DNA from 2 places in the Streptomyces sp. NPDC015139 genome. Region 1 is predicted to be linked to the other one. Evidence: riboswitches for the same ligand, from Rfam matches in the RefSeq annotation. Region 1 holds a riboswitch; the other holds the start of a gene.
What was found. A riboswitch is a leader RNA that binds a small molecule or an ion and turns the genes downstream of it on or off. The one in region 1 is predicted to bind glycine.

Region 1 (15,007 bases):
CTGCTGACGTTGTGGTGCACCCGGTAGGCCTCGACGATCTGGTCGCCGACCTTGTAGTACGGGTGCATCGCGGACAGCGGGTCCTGGAAGATCATCGCCATCTCGCGGCCGCGGAGCTTGCGCACCTCGTCCGGGGCGGCGGAGACCAGTTCCTTGCCGTCCAGCCAGATCTCGCCGGACATCTGCACGTTCTTGCCGCGGGTGCCGAGCCGGTGCAGGCCCATGATGGCCTGCGAGGTGACCGACTTGCCGGAGCCGGACTCGCCGACGACGGCGAGGGTCCGGCCCTTCTCCAGCGAGAAGCTGAGTCCGTCGACGGACTTGACCAGGCCGTCGTCGGTCGGGAAGTGCACCTTGAGGTCGCGGACCTCGAGGAAGGCCTCGGGCGCCTTGCGGGCGGAGGTGGGCTCCCCCACCGCGGCACCGGTCTTGGAGAGTTCGGTCACGAGAGCCTCACCCGCGGGTCGGCGGCGGCGTAGAGCACGTCCACCAGGAGATTTGCGAAGACGACGAAGAATGCGGCGAGCAGGGTCACGCCGAGGATCTTGGGCAGGTCGTTGTCGGTGATGCCCTGCACCGCGTACTGGCCGATGCCGGGCAGCGAGAACACCGACTCCGTGATCACGGCGCCGCCGAGCAGCAGACCGAGGTCCATGCCGAAGACCGTGATGATCGGGGTGAGGGCGGCCCGCAGTCCGTGCCGGGTGACGACGGTGCGCTCCCGCAGGCCCTTGGCGCGGGCCGTGCGGATGAAGTCCTCGTTCATCGTCTCCAGCATGCCCGAGCGGGTGAGCCGGGCGTAGATCGCGGAGTACAGCAGGGCGAGCGAACACCACGCCGGGAAGAGGGTGTTGGCCCACTGGGAGGGGTTCTCGGTGAACGGGACGTAGGTCTTGCCGAAGATCGGCCACTGATAGGTGAAGAGCAGGATCGCCAGGTTTCCCGTGAAGAACATGGGCAGCGAGACGCCGGTGAGCGCGATGCCCATGAAGGCCCGGTCCAGGACCGAACGCGGCTTCAGTGCGGAGACGACGCCGGCCACGACACCCGAGACCAGCCACAGCACGGCGGCACCGACGGCCAGCGAGAGGGTGATCGGAAGTCGGGAGGTCAGCTCCGGCCACACGGCCTGGTGGTTCTTGAACGAGTAACCGAAGCAGGGTGCGTCGCAGTGCACCGTGGTGGGGCCGAGGTCGTAGGTGGCGCCGGCCACGATCCCCTTGATGAAGTGCCAGTACTGGACGTAGACGGGCTGGTCCAGACCGAGGTTGTGCTTGACAGCGGCGATGTCCGCCGGGGACGGGCTCTTGCCGATGTACTGCTGCGCCAGCTGGTCCGCTGTCTGGCCGGCAAGCCGTGGCAGCAGGAAGAAGATGGCGAAGGTGACCGCGGAGACGACCAGCAGCAGGATCACTGCCGCGAACGTCCGGCGGAGGATGTACGAGATCACGGGGACCGGCGCTGGTGCCCGCGGGCCGCGAAGCCCGCGGGCACCAATGCCTTCACCTGCCTTCCGGGGCTGCTACTTCGACGCGACGCCGATGTTGAGGTAGTCGTACTGACCGCTGAAGGCCGCCGTGGAAACCAGGTTGGTGTAGTTCTGCGGGCGGGCGAGCAGGACCTTGAAGTAGGTCAGCGGGACGAGGACGGCATCGTCCATGGTCTTCTTGTCGATCTGCGTGTAGAGGCTGTTGCGCGCGGCGTCGTCCTGGGTGCCGATCGCCTTGCCGAGCAGAGCGTTGACGTCCTTGTTGTCGTACTGCGACAGGTTGGTGTTACCGGACTGGCTGATCGCCTTGCCGTTCAGGATCTGCTGCAGGAAGCCGTAGCCGGAGGGCCAGTCGGCACCCCACTGCATCATCTCCAGGCCGATGTTCTGCTTCTTGGTGAACTTCGGCACACCCGCGTAGTCGGTGAAGTACTTGCCCGACGGGAACTGCTTCAGGCTGGCGTTGATGCCGACCTTCTTCAGCGAGTTGATGATCGCCGTGGCGGCGTCGATCTCCTGCGGACGGTCCGAACGGGCCGAGATGTTCGTCGAGATCGACGACTTGCCGCAGGCCTTGAGCTGCTCCTTGGCCTTGGCGACGTCACCCTTGTTGCCGGCGGTCGCGTAGGCGTCGGCCTTCTCGTAGCCCGGGATGTCCGGAGGCAGGACCGTGGAGGCGATGTCACCGCGGATCGGGCCGCCCTCGGCGGTCTGCACCGAGACCTTGTCGATCGCGAACTGCACGGCCTTGCGGCACTCGACCTTGTCGAACGGCTTCACCGTGGTGTTGATCGCCATGTAGACCAGGCGGCCACCGTAGGTGTTGTCGGTGTTGGCCTTCTTGTCCGCGTCGGTGAGCACCTTGGCCTGCGTGGAGGCCTGGACACCCGTACCGGCCAGGTCGATCGCGTCGCCGGCGAGGACGTCCTGGTCGATGGTCTCCGGGTTGACCTTCAGCTTGACGACGATCTTTTCCGGCAGCTGCTTGCGCAGCGGGTCGGTCTTCGCGTCCCACTTGTCGTTGCGCACGAGCACGGCCTGCTTGCCGTCCTCGTAGCTCTGGAACTTGTAGGAGCCGGAGGACACGATGTTCTTGACGTAGTCGACGCCCTTGTCCTTCGCCTGGGGCACCGGAGCCGTCTGCGGGGCGGCGACCAGGTAGTCGAACTCCTGGAAGGCCTGCTTCAGGTGGAAGACGATCGTGGTGTCGTCCGGCGTCTCGATGGAGGACAGGCCCTTGCCGCTCTTGTCCTTGTAGGGGCCCTTGTACTTGTCGCCGTCGGCCATGAACTGCTGGAAGTAGTTCGGGCCGAGGGAGAGCACGTCACGCGCGAAGTTCGAGCGCTCGACGGCGTACTTGACGTCCTTCGACGTGATCGCCGTGCCGTCCTCGTACTTCAGGCCCGCACGCAGCTTGTACGTCCAGGTCTTGCCGCCGTCGCTCGGGACACCCTTGCTCGCCGCGAGGTCCGGGACGAGGGTGTTGCCCTTCTCGCCCGCGCCGGGCTGGAACGTCATCAGCGGGCGGGCGTACAGCCGGCTGAGGTTGTACATGTACGCGTAGTACGTGTTGCCCGGGTCGAACGAGTCCGGGACGTCGGACAGCTCGTAGGTGAGCGTCCCGCCCTTCTTGTCGGAGGCGTTGACGACGTCCTTGGTCGCGGCGTTGGCCCCGGCCGACTTGGTGCCGTTCTCGTTCTTGTTGTCATCGGCCTTGCTGCAACCCGCAAGAAGCAGGCTGACGGAGCCGATGGCCGCGATCGCGGCCAGCGCTGACCTTCGCATGATGGGCGCTTTCCCCTCCATTGTTGGAAACTTTTCGGGCTCTCCGCCGCCGGCGTCAGCGGCTGCGTGGGTCGAGAGCATCGCGCAGACCGTCACCCAGCAGGTTGAACGCCAGGACGGTCACGAAGATGGCGAGACCGGGAACGATCATGTACTGCGGGTCGACCTGGTAGTACGTGACCGCTTCGCGGAGCATGCCGCCCCAGGACGCCTGCGGGGGCTGGATGCCGACGCCGAGGAAGCTCAGGGACGCCTCGAAGAGGATGTTGGTCGGAATGAGCAGCGTCGAGTAGACGATGATCGGGCCGACCAGGTTGGGCATCAGCTCCCGGAAGAGGATGTACGGGGCCTTGGCACCCATGCCGCGGGAGGCGTCGACGAACTCGCGCTCCCGCAGGGCGAGGGTCTGCCCGCGGACGATCCGGCCCAGGTAGGGCCAGTTGAAGAAGCCGATGACGAAGATGAGCACGCTCAGGTGGAGCGGGAGCCCGTTGAGGCCGAACGCGCCGCCCTGCAGGGTCGCGGAGATGGCGATGGCGAACAGCAGGAGGGGGAAGGCCAGGAACGTGTCCATGAGCCGGCTGATCACGTTGTCGACGCGGCCGCCGTAGTAGCCGGCGATGACACCCATGATCGCGCCGATCACGTTGGACAGGACGGTGGCGCCGAAGGCGACCACCAGCGACACCCAGGAGCCCTCCAGGACGCGGGTGGCGATGTCACGGCCGAACTTGGGGTCCACGCCGAGCGGGTGGTCCGCGCTCATGCCGCCCCAACTGCCCTTGGGCAGCGAGGTGTCCGGGGTGATCAGGTCCTGGTTGAAGGCGTTGGGGTCGAGCCCCAGGGCGGCCTGGAGGGGGCGCGAGAGGATCGCGAGGAGGATCAGCAGGATCACGATGATGCCGCCGGCGACGGCGACCTTGTCCTTCTTGAACCGGGTCCAGGCGATCTGACCCAGAGAACGACCCTCGATCTGCCCCTTACCGGCACCCGCGAGCACAGCCTCCGGCTGTGCCTCGGCTGCCGCCCCGGTGGTCTCGATCGGTGCGGTCACGGTGAGCGACCCCTCTCGCCGGTGGTGACCGGCCTGCGCCTGCCGCGGATTGCGGCTTTGTCGACTTGCCATCGATCACGAGGTCTCGACCTCGCGTCTGAGTCGCGAGTCTTCAGCGTGGCCGCGATCACCCGCCAGATGTGGCGGCGAAAGTATGCGCAACCGTGATGCAGTGCGGGGGATTCCGTTATCCGAACAGTGGGTAACGGCTCTCGGACGCGGGCCAGTTGTGGCGGAACGGGGAATTTGCGCGATTTGGGGCGTACGGCTGACGTCTACGCGCGCAGAAGCACTCGGTCCGCGCAAATCCTGCGTTCCGGCGTCAAGGAGCGGGGTGCCGGGACGAGTTGATCAGTAGCCGCCGTGCACCGGCGGATAGCCGTATCCCGCGGCCGGCGCCTGCGGCTGCGGAGCGGCCTGCAGCTGGGGCTGGGGCGGGGCCGCGTGGGCCTCGCGGTCGTAGAACGGGCGCGCGTTCGCCCGCATCCACATCACCACCGGGTCGTACTCGTCGGTCATCGCGACCGTCGACACCGGCAGCCCCTCCGGGACCGCCCCGACGGACTGCTGCATCATCCCGCGGACCGAGTCGACCGCGGCGGGCGAGGTGTCGTACACGTCCAGGCCGAGGGCGAGGTACGGCGCCCCGAGCGCCGGCTGCACCCAGGCGCGGCGCAGGGAGCGCAGGGCCGGGGTGCGGTGGGCGTTCTGCGCGAGCAGGGCGTAGAACTGCGGGATCTCGATGGTGGGTTCGGCGAGCCGGAGCGGGCCGGCGGGCTGCCGGTCCAGTCCGGTGGCGATGCGGCGCAGGTCCAGCCAGGGGATGCCGACGCCGCCGCCCCGGGCGTGCGGGTTGAGCCAGAGACCGTAGTGGTCGGGATAGAGGGTGCGGGCCACGTCGAGCCCGTCGACCACTTCGTACGAGCGGTTCCAGCCGCTGGCCGACAGCTCCTGGGCGGAGGTGACACAGGGGGCGTAGTGGAAGCCGTCGACCTCCATGTCCCCGTACTGGGCGTCCGGGGAGCCGGCCTGGCCGTGCCACAGGAGCATCCAGATCTGGCCGGAGGAGGGGGTGACGAGGGCGCGGAGCAGGGCCTCGTAGGCGTCGTAGCGTCCGGGCGTGACCTGGCGCAGCATGTTTTCCACGCTGCCGCTTGGGCTCGCGCTCACCTGTCTTACCGCCCCTCCGATTGTTTCCCCGCGTGTGGGGACAGCTTAAGCGCCCAGGAGCCCGGGGCCTCGTGTTCGTGCGCGGGTGCGGGTGGGTGGTGGGGCCACGCGCCCCGCGGCGGCGGCGCCCGCCGGACGCGGCCGCGCGCTCCCGGGATCGCCCGCGCCCGCGTCGGGTCTAGTGACCGTACTGGTGGAAGGGGCGGACGTGGGTCTTCAGCCAGTCGGCGACCGGGTCCTGGGCGACGTCCAGGAGGACGAGGTTGACCGGCCACTTGACCGGGACTTTGCCGAGAGCCCGGCCCAGGGCCTCCAGCGGCAGCGCGCGCAGGTCACCCTCCCACTGGGAGAGTTCGACGCCCACGAACATCACCGGGTCGGCCGTCTCGATCGCGGCGAGGCAGCGGCGGGCGGTGAGCACCACGCCGGTCTGCGCGAACTCGGCGGAGGCGGCGGCGAGGAAGTCGACCGGGTCGTCCTGCCAGTCGGGCTCGAAGAGCCGGACCCGGCCGCCGGTGCCGAGTCCGTCGAGCGGGGTGCGGCCGGCCCGGCACAGCTCGGCGACCGCCTCGGGCGGCAGCGGCACGCCGATCACGCCTCCCGGGTTCACGACCAGGCCCGCCTGCGGGGGCAGGCCCTGGGCGAACTCCACGGCGGGGGCGATGGTGAACGACATGTGGGAGCCGGCCACCTGGCGCAGCTGCTCCTCGGAGCTGAACACCGGGACGTACACCTGGCCGTCGATCTCGGTGGTGGGCAGGTCGAGCGGGCCGCTGTCCGGGCCTCCGCCGTTGGGCAGGGGGATCCACAAAAAGCTCCGGCCGAGGACCTCGACGATCCGGCCGCCGGCCGCGGGTATGCCGAGGGAGGCCGAGAGCACCTCCTCCAGTTCGTTGCCCGGCCAGCCGCCGTGCGGGTGGGGGTGCGCCTGTGCCGGGAAGTCCGCGCTGATGTCCGCCGGGAAGTCCATCTGCCTACCGCCTGCTGGGAACCACTGCTGTGAGCTAGAAGGCTAGCGGGTGGCTGTGACAGCGCCTCACCGAGTGAAGCCCAGGCGGCTCAGGACGTCCGCCGCGTCCCGGTCCAGCAGCACCGCCGAACCGCAGCCGGCGGGCAGCTCCCCCTTCTCCACGGCGCGCAGCAGGCGCTCGGCCGTACGGCGGTGGCGGCGGAAGGCGTAGCGGGACACGCCCCGGCCGCGCTCGCGCTGGCCCGCCCTGGCCGTGCCGGGCGGGACGTCGAGGAGGAGCAGGTGCAGGGTGCCGCCGCGGCGCCGGGCCTCGCGGGCCAGCCAGGCGCGCACCCACGGCTGGGTGCCGCAGTCGTGCACGACGACGCCCTCGCCGGTGCGCAGGGCCCGGCGCAGTCCGGCGTAGTGGGCGAGGCGGACCAGCGGGCGGTAGAGCGCGTACGGGAGCGCGCGCGGGACGTTGGTGTCCCAGCGGTCGCGGGTGTCCTGGGAGTCGATGCGGTGGCCGGTGACCGTGCGGTGCATGAGGGTGGACTTGCCGCTGCCGGGCAGGCCGGTGATCACCACCAGGTCGGCCGGGCCGAAGAGCAGGGCGTGCGGGCTGCGGCCCGCGCGGTCGCGCAGGTCGCGGACGACCGGGACCGAGCGGGCCGCCGCGCGCTCACGGGCCGGCGCGGAAGGCTGCTTCGGCACCGCGATGCCGGTGGTGGCGGCGTAGGCCGAGGTCCTGTTCACCGTGATCGTCCTCCCCTGTGGGTTCGGTAACCCCCTTGCCCGCCAAATGTAAAGAGAAGGTAATGCGGTTGGGTGCGCGTACTGCCACAGGTCGGTTACAGAATGCGGGCCCTGACGGGTGGGGGCACGGCGTGCAATGATGTGCCCGCCAACTGCATACCGGCCGTTTGAATCCGCGCGGGAGAGTCCCCGGCAGTCTTCACCGGGGCGCCGAAGGAGCAAGTCCCTCCCTTGAATCTCTCAGGCCCCGTTACCGCGCGGGCGAGGCACATCTGAAAAGCGGGCCGCTGTGACGGCGGCCCCACCCACGGTGCAAGCCGTGATCGTCCCTGTGGCGGTCGTGGCGAACCTCTCAGGTTCCGATGACAGATGGGGAGGAACGTTCCTCGCCCGTCCCATTCCTGTCCTGGGAGACGACCGACCGATGAGCAGCACTGAACCCCGTCTCACCGCGCTCGATGCCGTGCATCGCTCGCTCGGTGCGACGATGACCGACTTCGCCGGCTGGGACATGCCCCTGCGCTACGGCTCCGAGCGCGACGAGCACCTCGCCGTGCGGACCAGGGCCGGCCTCTTCGACCTCTCCCACATGGGCGAGATCACCGTGTCCGGCGCCGGGGCGGCCGCCCTGCTGAACCACGCCCTGGTCGGCAACATCGCCTCGGTCGGTGTCGGCCGCGCCCGCTACACCATGATCTGCCAGGCCGACGGCGGCATCCTGGACGACCTGATCGTCTACCGGCTCGCCGAGACCGAGTACATGGTCGTGGCCAACGCCTCGAACGCCCAGGTGGTGCTGGACGCGCTCACCGAGCGTGCCGCCGGCTTCGACGCCGAGGTCCGCGACGACCGGGACGCCTACGCGCTGATCGCCGTCCAGGGCCCGGAGTCCCCCGGCATCCTGAAGTCGCTCACCGACGCCGACCTGGACGGCCTGAAGTACTACGCCGGCCTGCCCGGCACGGTCGCCGGCGTGCCCGCGCTGATCGCCCGCACCGGCTACACCGGCGAGGACGGCTTCGAGCTGTTCGTGAAGCCGGAGCACGCGGTCGAGCTGTGGCAGGCGCTGACCGAGGCCGGCGAGGGCGCCGGTCTGGTGCCGTGCGGTCTGTCCTGCCGGGACACCCTGCGCCTGGAGGCGGGCATGCCGCTGTACGGGCACGAGCTGACCACCTCCCTGACCCCCTTCGACGCCGGGCTCGGCCGCGTGGTCAAGTTCGAGAAGGAGGGCGACTTCGTCGGGCGCGAGGCGCTCGCCGCGGCCGCCGAGCGCGCCTCCGCCGAGCCGCCCCGGGTCCTGGTCGGCCTGGTCGCCGAGGGCCGCCGGGTGCCGCGCGCCGGGTACCCCGTCGTCGCGGACGGCCAGGTGATCGGCGAGGTCACCTCCGGCGCCCCCTCCCCCACCCTGGGCAAGCCGATCGCCATGGCCTACGTCGACGCCGCGCACGCGGCGCCGGGCAGCGCGGGCGTGGGCGTGGACATCCGGGGCAGCCACGAGCCGTACGAGGTCGTGGCGCTGCCCTTCTACAAGCGCCAGAAGTAGACACTGGGCGGCGGAACGCACCGGTCGCACGACCCCGCGCGTCCTCCGCCTGCCCGCGAACCGTCCCAGCGGTACCCCATTCACCAGCACTCCCGCGCGTACAGGAGAATTCAGGCCATGAGCAACCCCCAGCAGCTGCGCTACAGCAAGGAGCACGAGTGGCTGTCGGCCGCCGAGGACGGCGTCTCGACGGTCGGCATCACCGAGTTCGCGGCCAACGCGCTCGGCGATGTGGTCTACGCCCAGCTCCCCGAGGTCGGCTCCACCGTGGAGGCGGGCGAGACCTGCGGTGAGCTGGAGTCGACGAAGTCGGTCTCCGACCTGTACTCGCCGGTGACCGGCGAGATCACCGAGATCAACGAGGACGTCGTCAACGACCCGTCGCTGGTCAACTCCGCTCCCTTCGAGGGCGGCTGGCTGTTCAAGGTCCGCATCTCGGACGAGCCGGCCGACCTGCTCTCCGCCGACGAGTACGCCGCCCACACCGCCGGCTGAGGAGTCGTAGCCCGATGACCGTCCTGAACACGCCCCTGCACGAGCTGGACCCGGAGATCGCCGCCGCGGTCGACGCCGAGCTCGGCCGCCAGCAGTCCACCCTGGAGATGATCGCCTCCGAGAACTTCGCGCCGCTCGCGGTGATGGAGGCCCAGGGCTCGGTCCTCACCAACAAGTACGCCGAGGGCTACCCGGGCCGCCGCTACTACGGCGGCTGCGAGCACGTCGACGTCGCCGAGCAGATCGCCATCGACCGGATCAAGGAGCTGTTCGGCGCCGAGTACGCGAACGTCCAGCCCCACTCCGGCGCCTCCGCCAACCAGGCGGCCCTGTTCGCGCTGGCCCAGCCCGGGGACACGATCCTCGGCCTGGACCTGGCGCACGGCGGCCACCTGACCCACGGCATGCGGCTGAACTTCTCCGGCAAGCAGTTCAACGTGGTCGCGTACCACGTGGACGACTCCGGCCTGGTCGACATGGCCGAGGTCGAGCGGCTCGCCAAGGAGCACCGCCCGAAGGTGATCATCGCGGGCTGGTCGGCGTACCCGCGGCAGCTGGACTTCGCCGAGTTCCGCCGGATCGCCGACGAGGTCGAGGCGTACCTGTGGGTGGACATGGCCCACTTCGCGGGTCTGGTCGCCGCCGGTCTGCACCCGAACCCGGTCGAGCACGCGGACGTGGTCACCTCCACGACGCACAAGACCCTCGGCGGTCCGCGCGGCGGCATCATCCTCGCCAGGAAGGACTTCGCCAAGAAGCTGAACTCGTCCGTCTTCCCGGGCTTCCAGGGCGGTCCCCTGGAGCACGTGATCGCGGCGAAGGCGGTCTCCTTCAAGGTCGCCGCCTCGGAGGAGTTCAAGGAGCGCCAGCGTCGTACCGTGGAGGGTGCCCGCATCCTCGCCGAGCGCCTGACGGCGCCCGACGCCCGCGAGGCCGGCGTGAACGTGCTCTCCGGCGGCACGGACGTGCACCTGATCCTGGTGGATCTGCGTGAGTCCGAGCTGGACGGGCAGCAGGCCGAGGACCGTCTCCACGAGGTCGGCATCACGGTCAACCGCAACGCCGTCCCGAACGACCCTCGGCCCCCGATGGTCACCTCGGGTCTGCGGATCGGCACGCCCGCCCTCGCCACCCGCGGCTTCACGGCCGAGGACTTCGCCGAGGTCGCGGACGTGATCGCCGAGGCGCTGAAGCCGTCGTACGACGCCGAGGCCCTCAAGGCGCGCGTGCGGACGCTCGCCGACAAGCACCCGCTGTACGCGGGCCTGAACAAGTAGTCCCCGGTGGGGCACCCGCCAGGGGTGCCCCACCACCCGCTGTAGCTTTTCTGAGGAGTGACCGTGGCCATCTCGGTCTTCGACCTGTTCTCGATCGGCATCGGCCCGTCCAGCTCCCACACGGTCGGCCCGATGCGTGCGGCGCGGATGTTCGCCCGCCGCCTGCGCAACGAAGGGCTGCTGGAGAAAGTGGCCGCGGTCCGCACCGAGCTGTACGGCTCGCTGGGTGCGACCGGACACGGCCACGGCACCCCGAAGGCCGTCCTGCTCGGCCTGGCCGGCGACTCGCCGCGCACGGTGGACGTCGAGACGGCGGACGCGCGCGTGGAGGCGATCAGGTCCGAGGGCCGGATCGCCCTGCTGGGCGAGCACGAGATCGCCTTCGACTTCGACCGCGATCTCGTACTGCACCGCCGCAAGGCCCTGCCGTACCACGCCAACGGCATGACGGTCTGGGCGTTCGACGCCTCGGGCGACGAGCTGCTGTCCAAGACGTACTACTCGGTCGGCGGCGGCTTCGTCGTGGACGAGGACGCGGTCGGCGCGGACCGCATCAAGCTGGACGACACGGTCCTGAAGTACCCCTTCCGCACGGGCGACGAGCTGCTGCGCCTGACGAAGGAGACCGGCCTGTCGATCTCCTCGCTGATGCTGGAGAACGAGCGGGCCTGGCGCACCGAGGACGAGATCCGGGCGGGTCTGCTGGAGATATGGCGCGTCATGCGCGAGTGCGTCCAGCGCGGCATGTCCCGCGAGGGCATCCTGCCCGGCGGTCTGAAGGTCCGCCGCCGCGCCGCCGTCTCGGCCCGCCAGCTGCGCGCCGAGGGCGACCCGCTGGCGCACGCCATGGAGTGGATCACGCTCTACGCGATGGCGGTGAACGAGGAGAACGCGGCCGGCGGCCGGGTCGTCACCGCCCCCACGAACGGCGCGGCGGGCATCATCCCGGCGGTCCTGCACTACTACATGAACTTCGTGCCCGGAGCCGACGAGGACGGCGTGGTCCGCTTCCTGCTCGCCGCCGGCGCGATCGGCATGCTGTTCAAGGAGAACGCCTCCATCTCCGGCGCCGAGGTCGGCTGCCAGGGCGAGGTCGGCTCCGCCTGCTCCATGGCGGCCGGCGCGCTCGCGGAGGTCCTGGGCGGCTCGCCCGAGCAGGTCGAGAACGCCGCCGAGATCGGCATGGAGCACAACCTGGGCCTGACCTGCGACCCGGTCGGCGGCCTGGTGCAGATCCCCTGCATCGAGCGCAACGGCATGGCCGCGGTGAAGGCGGTCACGGCCGCGAAGATGGCGATGCGCGGCGACGGCTCCCACAAGGTGTCCCTGGACAAGGTCATCAAGACCATGAAGGACACCGGCGCGGACATGTCCGTGAAGTACAAGGAGACGGCCCGGGGCGGGCTGGCGGTGAACATCATCGAGTGCTAGGGAAATGGCTCCTGACCAGCGCGTTCGTTTCTTTCAGCGCTGTCAGGGCCTTCCCTGCTTGCGCGGCGGAAAGTCCCTGGAACCTCCCTGGGACAGGCGTGAAAGTCCCTGAAAAGTCCCTGGGATGTCCCAGCGGCACATCACTCATCGGGTGGACGCGGTCGCTGTAGCACAGTCGGCGCTGCGGGGCCGACTGCCGGCGTGAAGTGCAGTCGGTGCACGACGATCGTGAGACCTGCGCATGACGAGGGCAGGTGGGATGGATGGTGCCGACTTGCCGGCCCCAGTCCCACAGCCGTGGCAGCCCGCGGCTGCCACGGACTGCCTCAGACTTCACCCGGCCGTCGTCAGGCGCCCAACCGCGCAAGCAGCACATGGGCGAGGATCCCGCCGCCGGCAAAGGCAGCACCCTTGAGCAACTGGACCACCAGGGCCCAGCGAAGGAAGCGGAAGCGGCGTCGGATCTTCCCTCCCGAACCGATCTGCCTGGCCTCGCCCGCGGCGGCGCGGCGGCGCAACCGGGCAGCCCGGATCTTCCTGGCGAGCGCCGCCAGGACGGCCTTACTATTCAAGTTGGAGCTCCCTGTTAGCTATCGATCTGACGGGATGTTCCTGCAGGGGAGGTCACGGTCGCGGTTTGCCGACCTCTCTGACCGGACCTTCCCTGCACTGCCATATAGGAGGTGCTCGGCAGCTGCCAATAACGGGGCAGGGCCCCGCAAGCGCACCCCTACACACCCATAGCCCCCTTTTCGAGCCTTTCGCATAATCCACTGCGGGGACCCTAGCGCGTCGCGCTGAAGGCGATGACGATTTTCACTGAATCCCTTCCGGAAGATTCCGCAGCGCGGAGAAGAACCTCCATTTCTTGGTGCATGCCCGCGTCGGCCAGCTCCTTGACGACGGCGCCGATTTCCTCCTCTTTCAGGGCGGCCCCTAAACTCCACAGGAGGTTGACCTGGTCGGCAAGAGGCAGTCCCGCGAGGCGCTCAGCAAGGTCCGCCCCGTACAGAGCGGCGCCCTGCCGACGAGCCTCCGTCGGCGAACCGTTGCGCCGGTCCCCACTGTCGGCAGCCGAGCGGGAACCGCTCGACCGGGCCGAACCGTTGCGCCGGTCCCCCTCGCCGTCGTGGCAGGCGCAGTCACCATGGCAACGGCGGCAAGTCGACCTTCGGGCAGCCCGCAGCAGCCCCTCAAGTTCCGCGAAGCTGCAGCTCAGGACAGCATTTGTCGTGCGGAGCGCCCCCTCTGCCGCCAAGTCGTACAACTTGTTCAGTGCCGTCGGAACGGGAAGGCGCCGCCCGCTGAGCCAGTGCGAGAGGAGAGACGGCGAGATCGCCAGCAGTGCGGCCTTCACCTCCATCGTGGCACCGGGCTCAACGTGCGGGATGAGGCGCTTGAGGGCACAGGCAAACGCCTGCACCTCCTCCGTAGCCCCCGGTACGCAGGTACTGCTAATGGACCCAAGCGACGGCATGCCAAACGAACCCTTTCGGTGGCCCAATACTGCCCTCGGACACTGCAAATCGAGAGAACCCTATCCCGCGACGTCATGCCGCGGGCGCGGTTCGCCGTATTTTCCTGACTACATCTCAAGTAAAGAACTCAACCACCGCAAAGGCTGACATAAAGGGAGAAAACGGATCTTTACAAGACTCCGAGAGGGCACCTTCGAGTAAAGATCCCTAATTACTGGAATGACTACGCGCAGCCGTGCTAGTAATGAATATCCGCAGTCGACTGCTGCCCAGCAGCGGCGTCCGACACCTCCCAGTGGGGGTCCTCTGCGAATGGAGCCACCATGCTGTCCTGGCAGGATGACAACCTCGGCACGATGAAGCGCGTCGCCCTATGGCTCGTCTCCGAGGTCGGCGAAGGCAACAGGTTCACCAAGGGGCAGCTGCGCGAGGCGTTCCCCGGGGTCTCCCAGGTGGACCGCCGCATGCGCGACCTGAGGGACTTCGGCTGGAGGATCGACACCAACAGGGAGGATGCGGAGCTGGATTCTCACGAGCAGCGCTTCGTGAAGCCCGGTATCCCGGTCTGGGAGCCCGGACGTGCCACCCGCAAGTCCGGGACGACTGCGATCGGGGCAGGCCGGCGACGCGAGGTCCTGCACAAAGACGGGTACAAGTGCCGGTCATGCGGCATCACACCCGGGGAGATCTACGCCGGCACCCACGAAGCGGCTCAGCTGGACATCGCACGCAGAGAGGTGGTCAAGCCTGACGGCACCACTGCTACTGAGCTCGTCACCGAGTGCAAGCGGTGCAGGGTCGGCGGCCGATCCCTGGCCGCCAACCTCGACGAGGTCTTGAGAGACGCCGCCGGCCTGAACCCGATCGAACGCAAGGTACTGTCCGACTGGGTAGCGGCCGACCAGCGCCAGTTCAGCCGACTGGAGCAGATTTGGAGTGACTACCGCTCCCTGCCGGAGGACTCGCGGGCAGCGGTCCGCATGGAGCTGGGGCTCGACTGAGCCCGGTGGAAGCGCAGGACTTCCCCGAGAAGAACGCCAACGAAAGCAGGAACGAGTACATGGCCATGGGCTACGGTCTGCCACCGGAAGCCGAGGAGAATCGCGCCCTCGTCCGGTCCCGGTTGGACGAGATCGCGGCCGGCGACGGCCCCCGCGAGACCTTCACCGTCGAGTGGCGGGGCGCGCCCGAGCACCTGGAAGTCATCCAGATGCCGGTGGGCAACCTTTACTACAACCCGGCTACCCACCGCATCCGCGCGCAGTCCAGTCATGATCCCAAGCGGGCCAAGAGTCTCGCCGACGATCCGTGGAGCACCGGCAGCCAAGCGTATCTGGACCACCTCCTGCAGGTGCTCCCGGCGAACCCGGCCCGGACCGACCCTGAGTTCGACGAGTTGCTCGCGAGCCTGAAGGAGTACGGCCAGACGGAACCGGGGCTGATCACCCACGAAGGCGTCCTGGTCAACGGGAACACCCGCCGTGCGGCTTTGATGAAGCTATACGGCCCCAACCACGCCATGCGCGTCGCCGTGCTTCCCCCTTCGTGCGGCTGGCAGGACATCGCCGCGATCGAGCTGT
Region 2 (15,007 bases), on a different contig from region 1:
CGGGCGTACGGTTCACGGAGCTGCCGCTGACGCGTGACCGGGTGTGGCTGGCGCTGGACGCCGCAGAGCCGCCCCGCGCGGTCCGTCCGGCTCGAAGCGGTACCCGCCGTCCACCCGGATCGCGGTGATCCCGCTGATGTGCCGGGCTCCGCACCGGTCCTGCGGCAGGACCAGCTGAGGCCCCGCGGCGTCCAGCGGGGTGTCGTCGACGCAGACCGCCAGCAGTACGGGCGCGTCGGCGAAGTCCGGGTCGATCTCGGCCCAGGACAGCACCGCGTGGTGGCCGTCGGTGCCGGTGACCGCGATGAGGAACCGCAGCCTGTCCTTGCGCCGCCCCGGATCGAACCCCGGGCCGGCGTCGGGGAGTACGTCGTACAGGCGCGGCCCGGCGAACCGGTGGTGCTGGATGCCACTGGTCGCGCACTCGAAGCTGACCTCCGCACGGTGCTGCGGCCAGCGCAGCAGCTGCGGCACGGTCAGCCGGGCGGGTCGTACCAGATCGCCGGTCAGGGCGAGTTCCGCGAGCGTCACCGTCGACCACCTCCCGCAGCACCGTACCCGCCCGGGAGTGCCGTACAAACGCACATGCAAGCTACGAACGGTGAGTATGCAGCTCATGCGATGCGACAGGAGACTTACTCCTGGCAGATGCGGCAGTATCATCGGCGCGCGGCCGATCGTCCGGCCGGCAGGGCGCGACAGTTGATCCACAGAACCCGAGGAGTAGATCCGTGAAGACCCGTTCCGTGCGCCGGACCCGCCGGATGCTGCAGCTGGCCGGTGCGGGAGCCGCCGCCCTGATGGCACTCAGCGCCTGCTCCTCCTCGTCCGACTCCGACAACGCCACCGACGCCTCCGGGAAGTCGGACACGTCGGCCTCGCCGAAGCTCTCCGGCACGGTCACCGTGTTCGCGGCGGCCTCCCTGAAGGAGAGCTTCACGACGCTGGGCAAGGAGTTCGAGAAGCAGCACCCGGGCACCAAGGTCAGCTTCAACTTCGGCGGCAGCGACGCGCTCGCCGCGAGCATCACCAGCGGCGCCCCGGCGGACGTCTTCGCCGCCGCGAGCCCCAAGACCATGGCGATCGTGACGGATAAGAAGGACGCGGTCGGCACTCCGGCCACCTTCGTCCGCAACCAGCTGGAGATCGCCACCGTGCCGGGCAACCCGCACAAGGTGGCCTCCCTGAAGGACCTCACCAAGTCCGGTCTCAAGGTCGTCCTGTGCGACAAGACGGTGCCGTGCGGCGCCGCCGCGCAGAAGGCCCTCGACGCCAGCAACCTCAAGCTCACCCCGGTCTCCTACGAGCAGGACGTCAAGGGCGCCCTGAACAAGGTGCAGCTGAAGGAGGCCGACGCGGCCGTCGTCTACAAGACCGACGTGAAGGCCTCGGGTGGCAAGGTGGAGGGCGTGGAGTTCCCCGAGTCGGCCAAGGCCATCAACGACTACCCGATCGCCCTGCTGAAGAACGCCGAGCACGCGCAGACCGCCAAGGCGTTCATCGCCCTCGTGCAGTCCGCCGAGGGCCAGCAGGTGCTGAGCGAGGCCGGGTTCCTCAAGCCGTGACCTCGCTGCACGAACCCGGCGCCGCGGCCGGCCCCCGCACGGGCCGGCCGCGGCGCCGCCGCGCCGGCACGGGGGGCCGGCGCGGGGTGCCCCTGCCACTGCTCCTGCCGGGTGTGCTCGCTCTGGTGTTCCTGCTGCTGCCGCTGCTCGCGCTGCTGCTGCGGGCGCCCTGGCGCAGCCTGCCGGAACAGCTGACCAGCCCCGAGGTGTGGCAGGCGCTGCAGCTGTCCCTGATCACCGCCACCGCCGCCACCGCGGTGAGTCTCGTCCTGGGCGTGCCGCTGGCCTGGCTGCTGGCCCGCACCGAGTTCCCCGGCCGCGGTCTCGTGCGCGCCCTGGTGACGCTCCCCCTGGTCCTGCCTCCCGTGGTCGGCGGTGTGGCCCTGCTCCTGGCCCTCGGCCGCAACGGTGTCGTCGGCCAGTGGCTGGACGCCTGGTTCGGGATCACGCTGCCCTTCACCACCGCGGGCGTGGTGATCGCGGAGGCGTTCGTCGCGATGCCGTTCCTGGTCATCAGCGTCGAGGGCACGCTGCGCGCGGCCGACCCGCGCTACGAGGAGGCGGCAACCACGCTCGGCGCGTCCCGGTTCACCGCGTTCCGCCGGGTCACGCTGCCGCTGATCGCCCCCGGTGTCGCGGCGGGCTCCGTGCTGGCCTGGGCACGCGCCCTCGGCGAGTTCGGCGCCACGATCACCTTCGCCGGCAACTTCCCCGGCCGCACCCAGACCATGCCCCTGGCGGTCTACCTCGCCCTGCAGAACGACCCGGAGGCCGCCATCGCCCTGAGCCTGGTCCTGCTGACCGTGTCCATCGCGGTACTGGCCGGCCTGCGGGACCGTTGGATGACGACATCATGAGCAATCCGTTCTCCAAGACAGCGGGCGACGCCGAGCCCACCGGAGGGCGGGACGCGGCACCCGTACGGGAACCCTCCGTGGCCGCCGCCCCGCCGCAGGAGCCGCCCGCACGTAGTGCCGGTCTGGACGCCCACCTCGTCGTCGACCGCTCCGCCTTCCGCCTGGACGTGGCCCTGACGGCCGTCCCCGGGGAGGTCGTCGCCCTCCTCGGCCCCAACGGCGCGGGCAAGACCACGGCCCTGCGCGCCCTCGCCGGCCTCGTCCCGCTCACCGGCGGACACCTGCGCCTGGACGGCACGGCCCTGGAGCGCACGCCCCCGGAGGACCGTCCGGTCGGCGTCGTCTTCCAGGACTACCTGCTCTTCCCGCACCTGTCCGCGCTGGACAACGTGGCCTTCGGCCCCCGCTGCCAGGGCGTGAGCAGGGCGGAGGCGCGCGCGCAGGCCGCCGCGTGGCTGGCGCGCATGGGGCTCGCCGACCACGCCGCCGCCAAGCCCCGCCGGCTCTCCGGAGGCCAGGCCCAGCGCGTGGCGGTCGCCCGCGCCCTGGCCACCCGCCCCCGGCTGCTGCTGCTGGACGAGCCGCTGGCCGCACTGGACGCCCGCACCCGCCTGGAGGTCCGCGCCCAGCTCCGCCGCCACCTGGCCGAGTTCGAGGCGGTCGCCGTGCTGGTCACCCACGACCCGCTGGACGCCATGGTGCTCGCGGACCGGCTGGTGGTCGTCGAGCACGGCCGGGTCGTCCAGCAGGGCACCCCCTCCGACATCGCCCGTCATCCGCGCACGGACTACATCGCCCAGCTCGTCGGCCTCAACCTCTACCGGGGACGGGCCGACCGGCACACGGTACGGCTCGACGCCGGGCCCTCGATCACCACCACGGAGGACCTGTCCGGGCCGGTGTTCGTGGCGTTCCCGCCCTCCGCCGTGACCCTGTTCCGCGACCGGCCCACGGGCGCGAGCGCACGGAACCTGTGGCGCTGCGAGGTCACCGGTCTGGAGACCCACGGCGACCAGATCCGCGCCGACCTCTCCGGTGAGCTGCCCCTGGCCGCGGACCTCACCACGGTCGCCGCCGCCGAACTCGACCTCCATCCGGGTGCACCGGTCTGGGCGACGGTCAAGGCGACGCAGACGCACGCATACCCGGCCTGAAAGCCCTCCCCCACTACGGTGAGGGCCCATGACTCTGAGCATCCGCAATCAGCTTCCCGGCACCGTCACCGAAGTGCGGCCGGGTGAGGTCATGGCGACCGTGAAAGTCCGGCTGGCCGGCGGGCAGAACCTCACGGCGGCCATCACGCTGGAGGCCGTCGAGGAGCTCGGCCTCGCCCCGGGCTCCGAGGTGCGCGCCCTGGTGAAGTCGACCGAGGTCGCCCTCTCCACCAGCCGCACCGAGGGCCTGTCGATCCGCAACCAGGTCCCGGGTACGGTCACCCAGCTCCTGCTCGGCGAGGTCATGGCCACCGTGAAGGTCTCCATGGCCGGGGGCGAACTCACCGCCGCGATCACCAAGGACGCGGCCGGCGACCTCGGGCTCTTCGTGGGCTCCGACGTCATCGCCCTGATCAAGTCCACCGAGGTCGCGCTGGCGACGGCGTAGGAAGCCCGAAGGCCCCGCCCGGAATCCGGGCGGGGCCTTCACCGTCGGTTCGCTCAGTCCTCGTAGGCGTCCAGCGGGGGGCAGGAGCACACCAGGTTGCGGTCGCCGAAGGCCTGGTCGATACGGCGCACCGGCGGCCAGTACTTGTCCGCGGCCGAGACGCCGGCCGGGAAGACGGCATCCTCGCGGCTGTAGGCGTGCGTCCACTCACCGCCGAGCGCGGCAGCGGTGTGCGGGGCGTTGACCAGCGGGTTGTCCTCCGCCGGCCATGCGCCGGCGCCGACCTTCTCGATCTCCGCGCGGATGGCGATCATCGCGTCGCAGAAACGGTCCAGCTCGATGAGGTCCTCCGACTCGGTCGGCTCGATCATCAGCGTGCCGGCCACCGGGAAGGACATCGTCGGCGCGTGGAAGCCGTAGTCGATCAGGCGCTTCGCCACGTCGTCCACGCTGACGCCGGTCGCCTTGGTCAGCGGGCGCAGGTCGATGATGCACTCGTGCGCGACCAGGTTGCCCGGACCGGTGTAGAGAACCGGGAAGTGCGGCTCGAGGCGCTTGGCGACGTAGTTGGCCGAGAGCACGGCGACCTGGGTGGCGCGCTTGAGGCCCTCGCCGCCCATCAGGCGGACGTACGCCCACGAGATGGGGAGGATGCCCGCGCTGCCCCACGGCGCCGCCGAGATCGGGCCGACGCCCGTCTCGGGGCCTGCCGCCGGCTGGAGCGGGTGGTTCGGCAGGTACGGCGCCAGGTGCTCGCGGACCGCGACCGGGCCGACGCCGGGGCCGCCGCCACCGTGGGGGATGCAGAAGGTCTTGTGCAGGTTCAGGTGGGAGACGTCACCGCCGAAGTGGCCCGGCTTGGCGAGGCCGACCAGCGCGTTGAGGTTGGCGCCGTCGACGTAGACCTGACCGCCGGCCTCGTGCACCTGCGCGCAGATGTCGGCGACGTGCTCCTCGAACACACCGTGCGTCGACGGGTAGGTGATCATCAGCACGGACAGCTCGTCACGGTGCTTCTCGATCTTGGCGCGCAGGTCCTCGACGTCGATCTCGCCGTCGTCGGCGGTCTTGACGACGACGACCTTCATGCCGGCCATCACGGCGCTCGCCGCGTTGGTGCCGTGCGCGGAGGACGGGATGAGGCAGATGGTGCGCTGCTCGTCACCGTTGGCCCGGTGGTAGCCGCGGACGGCCAGCAGACCGGCCAGCTCGCCCTGCGAACCGGCGTTCGGCTGGAGCGAGACCTTGTCGTAGCCGGTGACCTCGGCGAGACGATCCTCCAGCTCGCGGATGAGCGTGAGGTAGCCCTCGGCCTGCTCGGCGGGCACGAAGGGGTGCAGCTGGCCGAACTCGGGCCAGGTGACCGGCTCCATCTCGGTGGTCGCGTTGAGCTTCATGGTGCAGGAGCCCAGCGGGATCATGCCGCGGTCGAGCGCGTAGTCGCGGTCGGCGAGCTTGCGCAGGTAGCGCAGCATCGCGGTCTCGGAGCGGTGCTCGTGGAAGACCGGGTGGGTCAGGTAGTCGTCGGTGCGCAGCCGCGCCTCGGGCAGGGTGTCCTCGGCCGTCGCGTCCAGCGCCTCGATGTCGGCGTCCACACCGAAGGCGGACCAGACGGCGGCGAGCTGCGCGCGGTTGGTGGTCTCGTCGCAGGCGACGGAGACGTGGTCGGCGTCGACCGCGCGCACGTTGACCCCGTTGTCCCGGGCGGCGGCGACGACCTCGGCGGCCCTGCCGGGGACGCGCGCGGTGAGCGTGTCGAAGTACGCGCCGTGGACGATCTCGATCCCGCCGGCGCGCAGGCCCGCGGCGAGGAGGGAGGCGTAGCGGTGGGTGCGGCGGGCGATGGTCCGCAGTCCCTCGGGGCCGTGGTAGACGGCGTACATGCCGGCCATCACCGCGAGCAGGACCTGCGCGGTGCAGATGTTGCTGGTGGCCTTCTCACGGCGGATGTGCTGCTCACGCGTCTGGAGCGCGAGGCGGTAGGCCTTGTGGCCGTCGGCGTCGACGGAGACACCGACGAGGCGGCCGGGCAGGCTGCGCGCGAACTTCTCGTGGACGGCCATGTAGCCGGCGTGCGGACCGCCGAAGCCCATCGGCACGCCGAAGCGCTGGGTGGTGCCGACGGCGATGTCCGCGCCGAGCTCGCCCGGCGAGGTCAGCAGGGTCAGGGCCAGCAGGTCGGCGGCGACGGTGACGAGGGCGCCCAGCTCGTGCGCCCGGTCGATGACCGGCTTGAGGTCGCGTACGGCTCCGGAGGCGCCCGGGTACTGGAGCAGAACGCCGTTGATCTCACGGGCGGCGATGTCGGCCGGGATGCCGTCGCTGAGGTCGGCGACGACGACCTCGACACCGGTCGGCTCGGCACGGGTCTCGATCACGGCGATCGTCTGCGGCAGCGCGTCCGCGTCGATCAGGAAGAGGCCCTTCTTGTTCTTGCCCATGCGCCGGGACAGCGACATCGCCTCGGCGGCGGCGGTGCCCTCGTCCAGCAGGGAGGCGCCGGAGGTGGGCAGGCCGGTCAGCTCGGCGACCATCGTCTGGAAGTTCAGCAGGGCCTCCAGACGGCCCTGGGAGATCTCCGGCTGGTACGGCGTGTAGGCGGTGTACCAGGCCGGGTTCTCCATGACGTTGCGCAGGATGACCGGCGGGGTGAAGGTGCCGTAGTAACCGAGCCCGATCATGGAGCCGAGGACCTGGTTGCGGTCGGCGAGCGAGCGCAGCTCGGCGAGCACCTCGGCCTCGGTGCGGGCACCCGGCAGGTCCAGCGCGTCGGCGTTCTTGATCACGTCCGGGACCGCGGCGGCGGTCAGGTCGTCGAGGGAGCCGTAGCCGACGTGCGCGAGCATCTTGGCCCGCGCCTCGTGGTCGGGGCCGATGTGGCGCTGCTCGAAGGGAATGCCGGCTTCGAGCTCGGCGAGCGGGGTGCGATGGGCGGTCATTGCGGAGGCCTCCTGGTCTGACGCGACCTTCGAGGGGCACCCCGGTACGGATACCCCGACGGCCTCCCCCTCTGTCATCTCAACCTGAGAGCTTCACCGGACGTCCGTGGACGCCGGCTTTCACCGTCGGTGAGGGCGGACGCCGTCGACATCCGCCCTGCTTTCCAGAGTGACCTCGTCCGTGCGGTACGTGGGCCTGAGAGATTCCGGGGAGGATTTGCTCCTTCGGCGCCTCCGACGGTGGTCGGAGGACTCTCCCGCACGGGGTCAGCAGCCGCTGTCAGCCTACCAGCGAGGTCAACGCCCGGGGCTTCGAGTGGCCGCCTCCTTGAATGTGCTCTTTTGTAGTGCTTACGGATGAGTTGCGACCACGTGGAGGGAGAGGGACCGTGCTGACCGACATCGATCCGCGCAACCTGATCGGCCGCAAGGCGTTCGACCGCAATGGCACCAAGATCGGCACCATCGACGAGGTGTACCTCGACGACGCCACCGGCGTGCCCGAGTGGGCGGCCATACGCACCGGCCTGTTCTCCCGGGACGCCTTCGTCCCCCTGGAGCCCAGCGAACTGATCGAGGGGGTCCTCCGGGTCCCCTTCGAGCGCGCGCTCATCAAGGACGCCCCCGACTTCGGCGTCGGCCGCCATCTCTCCCCCGAGCAGGAACTCCAGCTCTACCACCACTACGGCCTCGACGTGGCCCCGCCCCACGCGTTCCCCGATCACGACTTCGGCAAGCTGGCAGGCTCGGAAGAACCCTGACCCCGGCACCCTCCCTCTCCCACCCACCCATCCGAAAGCGTCCACGGCACCCCGCGCGCCGGGCTCCGCACGTCCTCGGCCGCCCGTCCGCGAACGCTCGGCTCCGTCGCGGGCGGTCCACCGGCAGGCGGCACCCTCGCGGTACGCGCGCCGGGGCCCGGGGCGGAACCGTGCGTCAGCCGTTGCCCGGCACGGCGACCTGGCCGTCCGCCGTCTCCCCCGGAGTCGCCCGTCCACCGGCGGTCGGCGCGGCGGCTTCTGCCGCGGTCCGGGGCGGAGCCTCGTGGGGAGCACCGCTCGGCGGGGTGGGACGGATGGGCGAGCGGGCCGGGCCCGGGTCCAGGACCAGCGGCAGCGGCTCACCCACCTCGAGCGCGGGATCCCCGACCGAGAACGTCCGCACCCGCCCGGGAGGGGACTGCGGAGTCTCGAACCGAACGGTGACCCGCCCCAGCCCGCTGCCCTGCACCCAACCGGGCCCGTACTCCGCGTGCCGCACGTCCTGACCCGCGCGCCAGTGCCGCTCGGGGGGCTCCTCCGGCACCGGCACCACCTCGGCCACGGCGTCCACCGGCGGCGCCTGCACCGCCCCCGAGGACTGCGGCTGCGCCGCCTGCGCGAACAGGTCCTCCTGGGTGTAGTCCGCTAGCCCCGTCACCCCCACACCGAGCAACCGCACCCCGCCCGTCGTGTCCACCGCCTCCAGCAGCCGCGCGGCCGCCTCCCGGATCACCGCCTGATCGTCCGTCGGCCCCCGCAGCGTCTCGGAACGGGTGAGCGTCGAGAAGTCGTACCGCCGCACCTTGAGCACGATGGTCCGCCCCGACAGCCCGGCACCGCGCAGCCGCCCCACACAGCGGTCGGCCAGCCGCTGCACCTCGAGGGCCACCCGCAGCCGGTCGTGGATGTCCACGTCGTAGGTGTCCTCGACCGACACCGACTTGGCCTCCCGCTCGGCCACCACGGGCCGATCGTCGTGCGCCAGGGCCATCGCGTACAGCGCGTGCCCGTGCGCCTTGCCGAGCAGCCGGACCAGCTCGTCCTCCCCCGCCTCGGCCAGCTCCTCGACCGTGGTGATCCCGGCTCTGCGCAGATGGTCCCCTGTGGCCGGCCCGACCCCCGGAAGCGTCCGGACCGTCATCGGCGCCAGCAGTGCCCGCTCGGTCCCCGGCTCGATGAGCACAAGGCCGTCCGGCTTGGCCTGCTCGGAGGCGATCTTCGCGAGCATCTTGGAGGCGGCGAGCCCCACCGACCCGGTGAGCCCGGTGACCGCCCGGATGTCCGCGCGCAGCTTCACCCCGGCCAGCCGCGCCGACTCCTCGTCCCAGGCCGTCCCCCCGGCCTCCAGATCCACGAACGCCTCGTCCAGGCTGAGCGGCTCCACCAGCGGCGACAGCTCCCTCAGCAGCGCCATCACCTGCTCGCTGATCGACCGGTACACGGTGAAGCGCGGCACCAGATAGGCGGCGTTGGGGGCCCTCCGGCGCGCCTGCGCCATCGGCATCGCCGAGTTGACCCCGAACACCCGGGCCTCGTACGACGCGGTCGCCACCACCCCGCGCGGTCCGAGCCCGCCCACGACGACCGCCTTCCCGCGCAGGCTCGGCTTGGACGCCTGCTCCACCGAGGCGAAGAAGGCATCCATGTCGAGATGCAGGATCGTGGGCGCGTTTCTCACATCTCCGATGCTGCACCACGGCACTGACAATGCGGGTGCGCCCCGGGCGCACCCACCCGGCGAGGAGGTCAGACCGCGCGGTTGCGGCGCCGCGCCAGCTCGTCCGCGGGGTTGTGACCGACGAGGGTCTCGCCCGTGTCGACGCGCTCACCGTGCAGCTGGGAGAGCGCGCTTTCCACGTCCCGCCACACCACGCCCACCGCGATCCCGAAGACGCCCTGACCGCCCTGGAGCAGGGCATGGACCTCGTCCGGCGAGGTGCACTCGTACACGGTCGCCCCGTCGCTCATCAGCGTCATCCGCTCCAGGTCGCGGAAACCGCGTTCCCGCAGGTGCTGGACGGCCGTGCGGATGTTCTGCAGCGAGACACCCGTGTCGAGGAACCGCTTGACGATCTTCAGGACGACGACGTCCCGGAAGCTGTACAGACGCTGGGTGCCCGACCCGTACGCGGGCCGCACACTCGGCTCGACGAGGCCGGTACGGGCCCAGTAGTCGAGCTGCCGGTAGGTGATGCCGGCGGCCGCGCAGGCCGTGGGCCCGCGGTAGCCGATCTCCTCGGACGTCATGGACGCCGCCCCTCCGCCGTTCGGCACCGCCGTCGGTCGCTGCGGAGCGTTGTCGACCGCGCTGCCGGAATGGGGATGACCCCTGTTCGAACGCAGCTGAGAGCTCGGGGAAGGGTACGGACCGCTCTCCCCCAGACCGTGTCCGGGGGCACCCCCAGCCGTACCGTCGCCGCTCGTTCTCACGCCGACCTCCGTCCTTGACCTGCCTTCTCGACGGTAGGCAGTCACCAGGGGTGCGTCAACGATCGCCACACTCGGCACGCCGAGTGATAATCACCCTAGGAGTGGTTTTCCGTGCCCCACCGCGGGGAAAGGCTAGCCGAATGCGCTCGCGCCGGGCCGTAGGACGCTCTCAATGGCCGGTGGCATTTGCCGCGCTCCAGGGCGCACACGCCAGGTGGCCGGCCCTCGTTCCGCCGAGCCGGCCGCCGCGTCCGCCGCTCACTGGCTGCTGGTGCCGAAGTCCTCGGGCGAGATCTGGTCGAGGAACTCGCGGAACTTCTCCACCTCGTCCTCCTGCTCGTCCGGAATGGCGATACCCGCGTCGTCCAGCACCGTGTCACTGCCGTAGATCGGCGTCCCGGTGCGCAGGGCCAGCGCTATGGCATCGGAAGGACGGGCACTGACCTCGACGCCGCTGGCGAAGACCAGCTCCGCGTAGAAGACGCCTTCCCGCAGATCGGTGATGCGCACCTCGGTCAGCTCCTGGCCGACGGCCTCCAGCACGTCCTTGAACAGATCGTGGGTCAGCGGTCGCGCGGGCGCCATGCCCTGCTGGGCGAAAGCGATCGCCGTCGCCTCCCCCGGTCCGATCCAGATGGGGAGGTAACGGTCGCCCCCCACTTCGCGCAGGAGCACGATCGGTTGGTTGGAGGGCATTTCGACCCGGACACCTACGACATCGAGCTCGTTCACACAGCAACCCTAGGCCGTGCCCGGGATGTTTGGGTAGTCGGGCCGGGAACAGGTGGCCGATCCGGCCGCCCCCGGCACTCAGCCTCAGGGCAGCCGCACACCGAGGGCGGTATGCACCAGAGCCGCGTGCAGCCGCACCGCGAGCGCCGCCAGCTCCTTCGTGCGGGCTTCGGCATGTGCCCTGGTCTGCGGATTGCGGTGCCGCCTGAGCGGAGCCACCACCTGGTCGACGAGGCCGGCCTCCCGGTCGGCGGCGGCCTTCATCACCCGGAGGTGGCGCGGTTCGATGCCGAACCGGCCCAGCGCGGCGACGAGCGCGGCCACGGTGACGGCCTCGGCCTCGTACGCCCCGTCCGCCAGCGGAGCGAGGAGCCCGTAGGACTCCCACTCCTTCAGCTCGCCCTCGTCGATGTCAGCCGCCGCGAGCAGCTCGGCCCGGCCGACCCGGGCCACCGTGGGCCCCTCGGTCCGCACGGGCACGTCGTCCCCGGTGCGCTGCCGCCCCACCAGGGGCAGCGGGACGGCCTCGCCTCGCTCCATCGCGTCGAGGTGCTCGCGGATCACCTTGAGCGGCAGATAGTGGTCCCGCTGCATCCGCAGGACATGGCCGAGGCGCTCGACGTCCCCGGGGCTGAACTTGCGGTACCCCGACGGGGTCCGCTGCGGCTCGACGAGCCCCTCGGCCTCCAGAAAACGGATCTTGGAGATGGTGACCTCGGGGAACTCGTCGTGCAACGCGTTCAGCACCGCGCCGATGCTCATCAGCCCGCTGTCCCTGGCGGCGGTACCGCTTCCGGCACCGCCGCTCGGTGTGTGAAGCATGGACCTTCCCTGGGGTTCCCCCCGGACGCCGGTCCGGGGGCGGGTCAGATGCCCTGCCGGCTCGCGTAGAACACCAGCCGGTACTTGCCGATCTGCACCTCGTCACCGTTCGACAGGGCGACCTGGTCGATCCGCTCCCGGTTGACGTACGTGCCGTTCAGGCTGCCCACGTCGGCCACGGTGAACGAGCCGTCCGGGGAGCGCCGGAACTCCACGTGCCGACGGGAGACCGTCACGTCGTCCAGGAAGATGTCGCTCTGCGGGTGGCGTCCGGCCGTGGTCAGGTCGCTGTCCAGCAGGAAGCGGCTGCCCGAGTTCGGGCCGCGGCGCACCACCAGCAGCGCCGAGCCCAGCGGCAGCGCGTCCACCGCGGCCTGCGCCTCGGGCGACAGCATCGGCAGCGGGGTCTGGCCGGTCGCCTCCGCCTCGTAGGCCTCGATACCCGAGATCGAGATCGTGGACGTCGTCTCGGAGGCGCGCTCGGGCGCCACACCGGGACGCAGCGGCGCACCGCAGTTGGAGCAGAAGCGAGCGTTCTCCGCGTTGCGGTTACCGCACCTCGTACACACCAGGGCCGACATCGACGGATCCTCCTGCCGCGGCTGCCCACCCGGGGCGTTGGACGCGTACGGACCGGAGGCAAACCCTCCACCCGCACCTGAGGTTGACGGTTGCCCGAAACCTATGCCGCCGGACTGGGCAGGGTCAACAGACGCCGCGCCCTGACCACCCGAAATGTCACCGCCCGGACCAGCGACCTGGTCACGGAACAGCGGACGCTGTCCTTCCTGGTCAGGCTGGGCGCGATGGCGAGCGGTCGCGTTGTCGCTGCCCTCTCGCGCGCTCTTGCCGAACAACTTCGCAAACAACTTCACGGGCGATTCCCCTTGACCGAAACAGACCCGCCCGTGGGGCAGGACGAACCCTGATTGCCTACACCGGCCGAGCCGGACATCTTCACAACGTCCGTAACCACCAGACAGTTTCCACCACGCGCCACCTCTTCGGTGCGCCGACCCCCCGCAACCTCATGCCCCTGCCTGACGTCCCCCATGCACCACCGGTTCACTGGGAGGACGACCGAGCGTAGTCAGGCCGCTTCACGTGCCGCAAGGCGTCCACGACGATCTTGTCGGACCGTTCGACGATCACCGTGGCCTGCTCCTTCTCCAGGGTCTGCACCACGCCTCCGGGAATGTTCAGCGCCGGCTCCAGGTCCTGCGGCTTGCCGATGACCTTGAAACGATAGGGGGCGTTGATCTTGTTCCCGTCGACGCTCACCGAATCACCGGAGTCCGTGAGGTAGGTGTTGGCGACCACTCGCACTCCGTTGACCTCGATCGCCTCGGCACCGGCCGCGCGCAACTCCTGGATCGCGTCGAGCAGCATGTCCGCCTGGACCGCCCCCTTCGTGTCCTCGATCGTCATGGTGATGCCGGGACCTTGCGCCGCCACGGTGCCCGCGAGAATGCCGAGTTGTCTCTCCTTCTCGGCGGTCTGCTTGCGCGCCTCCGCGGCCTGGTCGGAGCTGCTCTGCAACTCCTGACTCTGCTTCTCCAGTCCCTGCTTCTCGTCCTGAAGACGCTGAGTACGCGAATCAAGTTCATCGAGGATGCGAACAAGATCTTCCTGCCGCGCCCCGCGCAGCGCGCTGTCGCTGTCGCTGTTCGACGCCACCTGCACGGCGAGGCCGAAACCGAGGCCGAACAGCAGCACGGCGACGATGAGTTGGGCGCGGGTGACACGCGGCGGCCACAATCCCTCGGCCAGCCGCTGCCGGCCGGTCACCGGCTCCTCGGGCCGCTCCCCCGGCGTCTGCCCGGCACCGGGCGCCGGGGCGGGGACCTCGGCGGGCAGCTCCCTGCGCAGACCGTTCTCCGGCCGCGGCTCCCGGCCGCCGCGGCCGTCAGCGGCGTCCGGACGCTCCGGGCCGTTCCGCTCGGGGCCGCTCTCCGGGTTCTGGTTCTGTTCGTCCTGGCCGTTCCGGCCGGTCTCGTCGCTCATCGCCCTCACGCCCGGAACACGTGCCGCCGGATCGCCGCGGCGTTGGAGAAGATACGGATACCGAGGACCACGACGACGCCCGTGGACAGCTGGGCGCCCACGCCCAACTTGTCGCCCAGGAAGACGATCAGGGCGGCCACGACCACGTTCGACAGGAACGACACGACGAAGACCTTGTCGTCGAAGATCCCGTCGAGCATGGCCCGCAGACCACCGAAGACGGCGTCCAGCGCCGCGACGACGGCGATCGGCAGGTAAGGCTCGACGACCGCCGGAACCTCGGGCCGGACCAACAGGCCGGCCACGACTCCCACGACGAGGCCCAGTACGGCGATCACGATGTGCCCTTCTCAGTTGTGTCGGCGTGCGGCTGTGCGGTTCGTACGATCACACTCGGTGCGGCGGGCAGACGGATGTCGCCCTCCGTGGAGATGGTGGCGCGGACGCCGTAGTTCTCCCTCAGGGCGTGCAGATACAGCCCGTCGGGGCTGTCCTGGAACCGGGTGCCGAGCTTTTGACCGTCCCCCACTGCGAGCACCGTGTACGGCGGCACCAGCGGCTTGTTGTCGACCAGTATCGCGTCACCCGCGGCCCTGATCGCGGACAGGGCGGTCAGCCGCTGGCCATTGATGGAGACGGCCTCGGCCCCCGAGGCCCACAGCCCGTTGACCACGCGCTGCATGTCCCGGTCGCGCACCCGTCCGGTGTCGGAGAAGCCCGAGGTCTCCCGCGGGTTGCTCCCCTCGCCGCCGCCCGCGGCCTCCTTGGCGTCGTTCACGACGAGCCGGACGCCGGGCCCGTGCACCGGTGTGGCGCCCGACAGCAGGCCCACCAGATCCGCCTCGGAGCTGCCGCCGCTCGACCTCAGCGCCGCCCGCTGCCGTGCCCCGACCTCGTCGCGCAGCTTGTCCACGGAGCCCTCGAGCCGGTCAGCGGCCGAGGTCTCGGTGTCGATGCGGTCGATCAGCTCCTGGCGCTCCTTGGCCACCACCGGGGCCGCCACCCGCGCCTGCGCCGCCCCGAGGGTCACGACCAGCGCGGCGAGGACTAGACCGGCCGCCAGGCCCAGCTTCGCGCGGAGGGTCTTCGGCAGCCCGCCCTCGCCCTGCGTCTTCCTCCGGGCCGCGGCCTCGGCATACCCGTCGTCGAGGCTGTGGTCCATGACGTTGGTGATCAACGACATGGAGGCGTCCGGACGCGACGGCCGCGTGGGGCTGCTCCGAACGGGGGGTTGCTGCGGCATGCCGCACATCGTCGCATGTCGCGAGCAGTACCTCCGAATGGCCCCACCGGCG

Region 2: another riboswitch for glycine. It lies ahead of gcvP (aminomethyl-transferring glycine dehydrogenase); the one in region 1 lies ahead of gcvT (glycine cleavage system aminomethyltransferase GcvT).

Annotation. Positions count from the first base shown of each region.
Region 1 is NZ_JBIBUW010000011.1:275,186-290,192, forward strand. It holds gene ACF08B_RS28400 (ABC transporter ATP-binding protein) at 1-446, opposite strand, end outside; gene ACF08B_RS28405 (ABC transporter permease) at 443-1,450, opposite strand; gene ACF08B_RS28410 (ABC transporter substrate-binding protein) at 1,523-3,295, opposite strand; gene ACF08B_RS28415 (ABC transporter permease) at 3,330-4,328, opposite strand; gene ACF08B_RS28420 (enhanced serine sensitivity protein SseB C-terminal domain-containing protein) at 4,680-5,465, opposite strand; gene ACF08B_RS28425 (enhanced serine sensitivity protein SseB) at 5,677-6,468, opposite strand; gene ACF08B_RS28430 (AAA family ATPase) at 6,535-7,209, opposite strand; glycine riboswitch at 7,372-7,469, shown strand; gene gcvT (glycine cleavage system aminomethyltransferase GcvT) at 7,628-8,746, shown strand; gene gcvH (glycine cleavage system protein GcvH) at 8,864-9,241, shown strand; gene glyA (serine hydroxymethyltransferase) at 9,256-10,518, shown strand; gene ACF08B_RS28450 (L-serine ammonia-lyase) at 10,582-11,949, shown strand; gene ACF08B_RS28455 (hypothetical protein) at 12,297-12,521, opposite strand; gene ACF08B_RS28460 (hypothetical protein) at 12,734-13,372, opposite strand; gene ACF08B_RS28465 (hypothetical protein) at 13,751-14,428, shown strand; gene ACF08B_RS28470 (transcriptional regulator) at 14,488-15,007, shown strand, end outside.
Region 2 is NZ_JBIBUW010000021.1:97,309-112,315, forward strand. It holds gene ACF08B_RS35940 (molybdopterin-dependent oxidoreductase) at 1-128, shown strand, start outside; gene ACF08B_RS35945 (molybdopterin-dependent oxidoreductase) at 13-531, opposite strand; gene modA (molybdate ABC transporter substrate-binding protein) at 765-1,565, shown strand; gene ACF08B_RS35955 (ABC transporter permease) at 1,562-2,422, shown strand; gene ACF08B_RS35960 (ABC transporter ATP-binding protein) at 2,419-3,576, shown strand; gene ACF08B_RS35965 (molybdopterin-binding protein) at 3,605-4,024, shown strand; gene gcvP (aminomethyl-transferring glycine dehydrogenase) at 4,078-6,963, opposite strand; glycine riboswitch at 7,138-7,233, opposite strand; gene ACF08B_RS35975 (PRC-barrel domain-containing protein) at 7,353-7,724, shown strand; gene ACF08B_RS35980 (DNA polymerase IV) at 7,900-9,402, opposite strand; gene ACF08B_RS35985 (MerR family transcriptional regulator) at 9,471-10,154, opposite strand; gene ACF08B_RS35990 (bifunctional nuclease family protein) at 10,413-10,886, opposite strand; gene ACF08B_RS35995 (MerR family transcriptional regulator) at 10,971-11,708, opposite strand; gene ACF08B_RS36000 (FHA domain-containing protein) at 11,753-12,583, opposite strand; gene ACF08B_RS36005 (DUF881 domain-containing protein) at 12,774-13,712, opposite strand; gene ACF08B_RS36010 (small basic family protein) at 13,718-14,050, opposite strand; gene ACF08B_RS36015 (DUF881 domain-containing protein) at 14,047-14,964, opposite strand.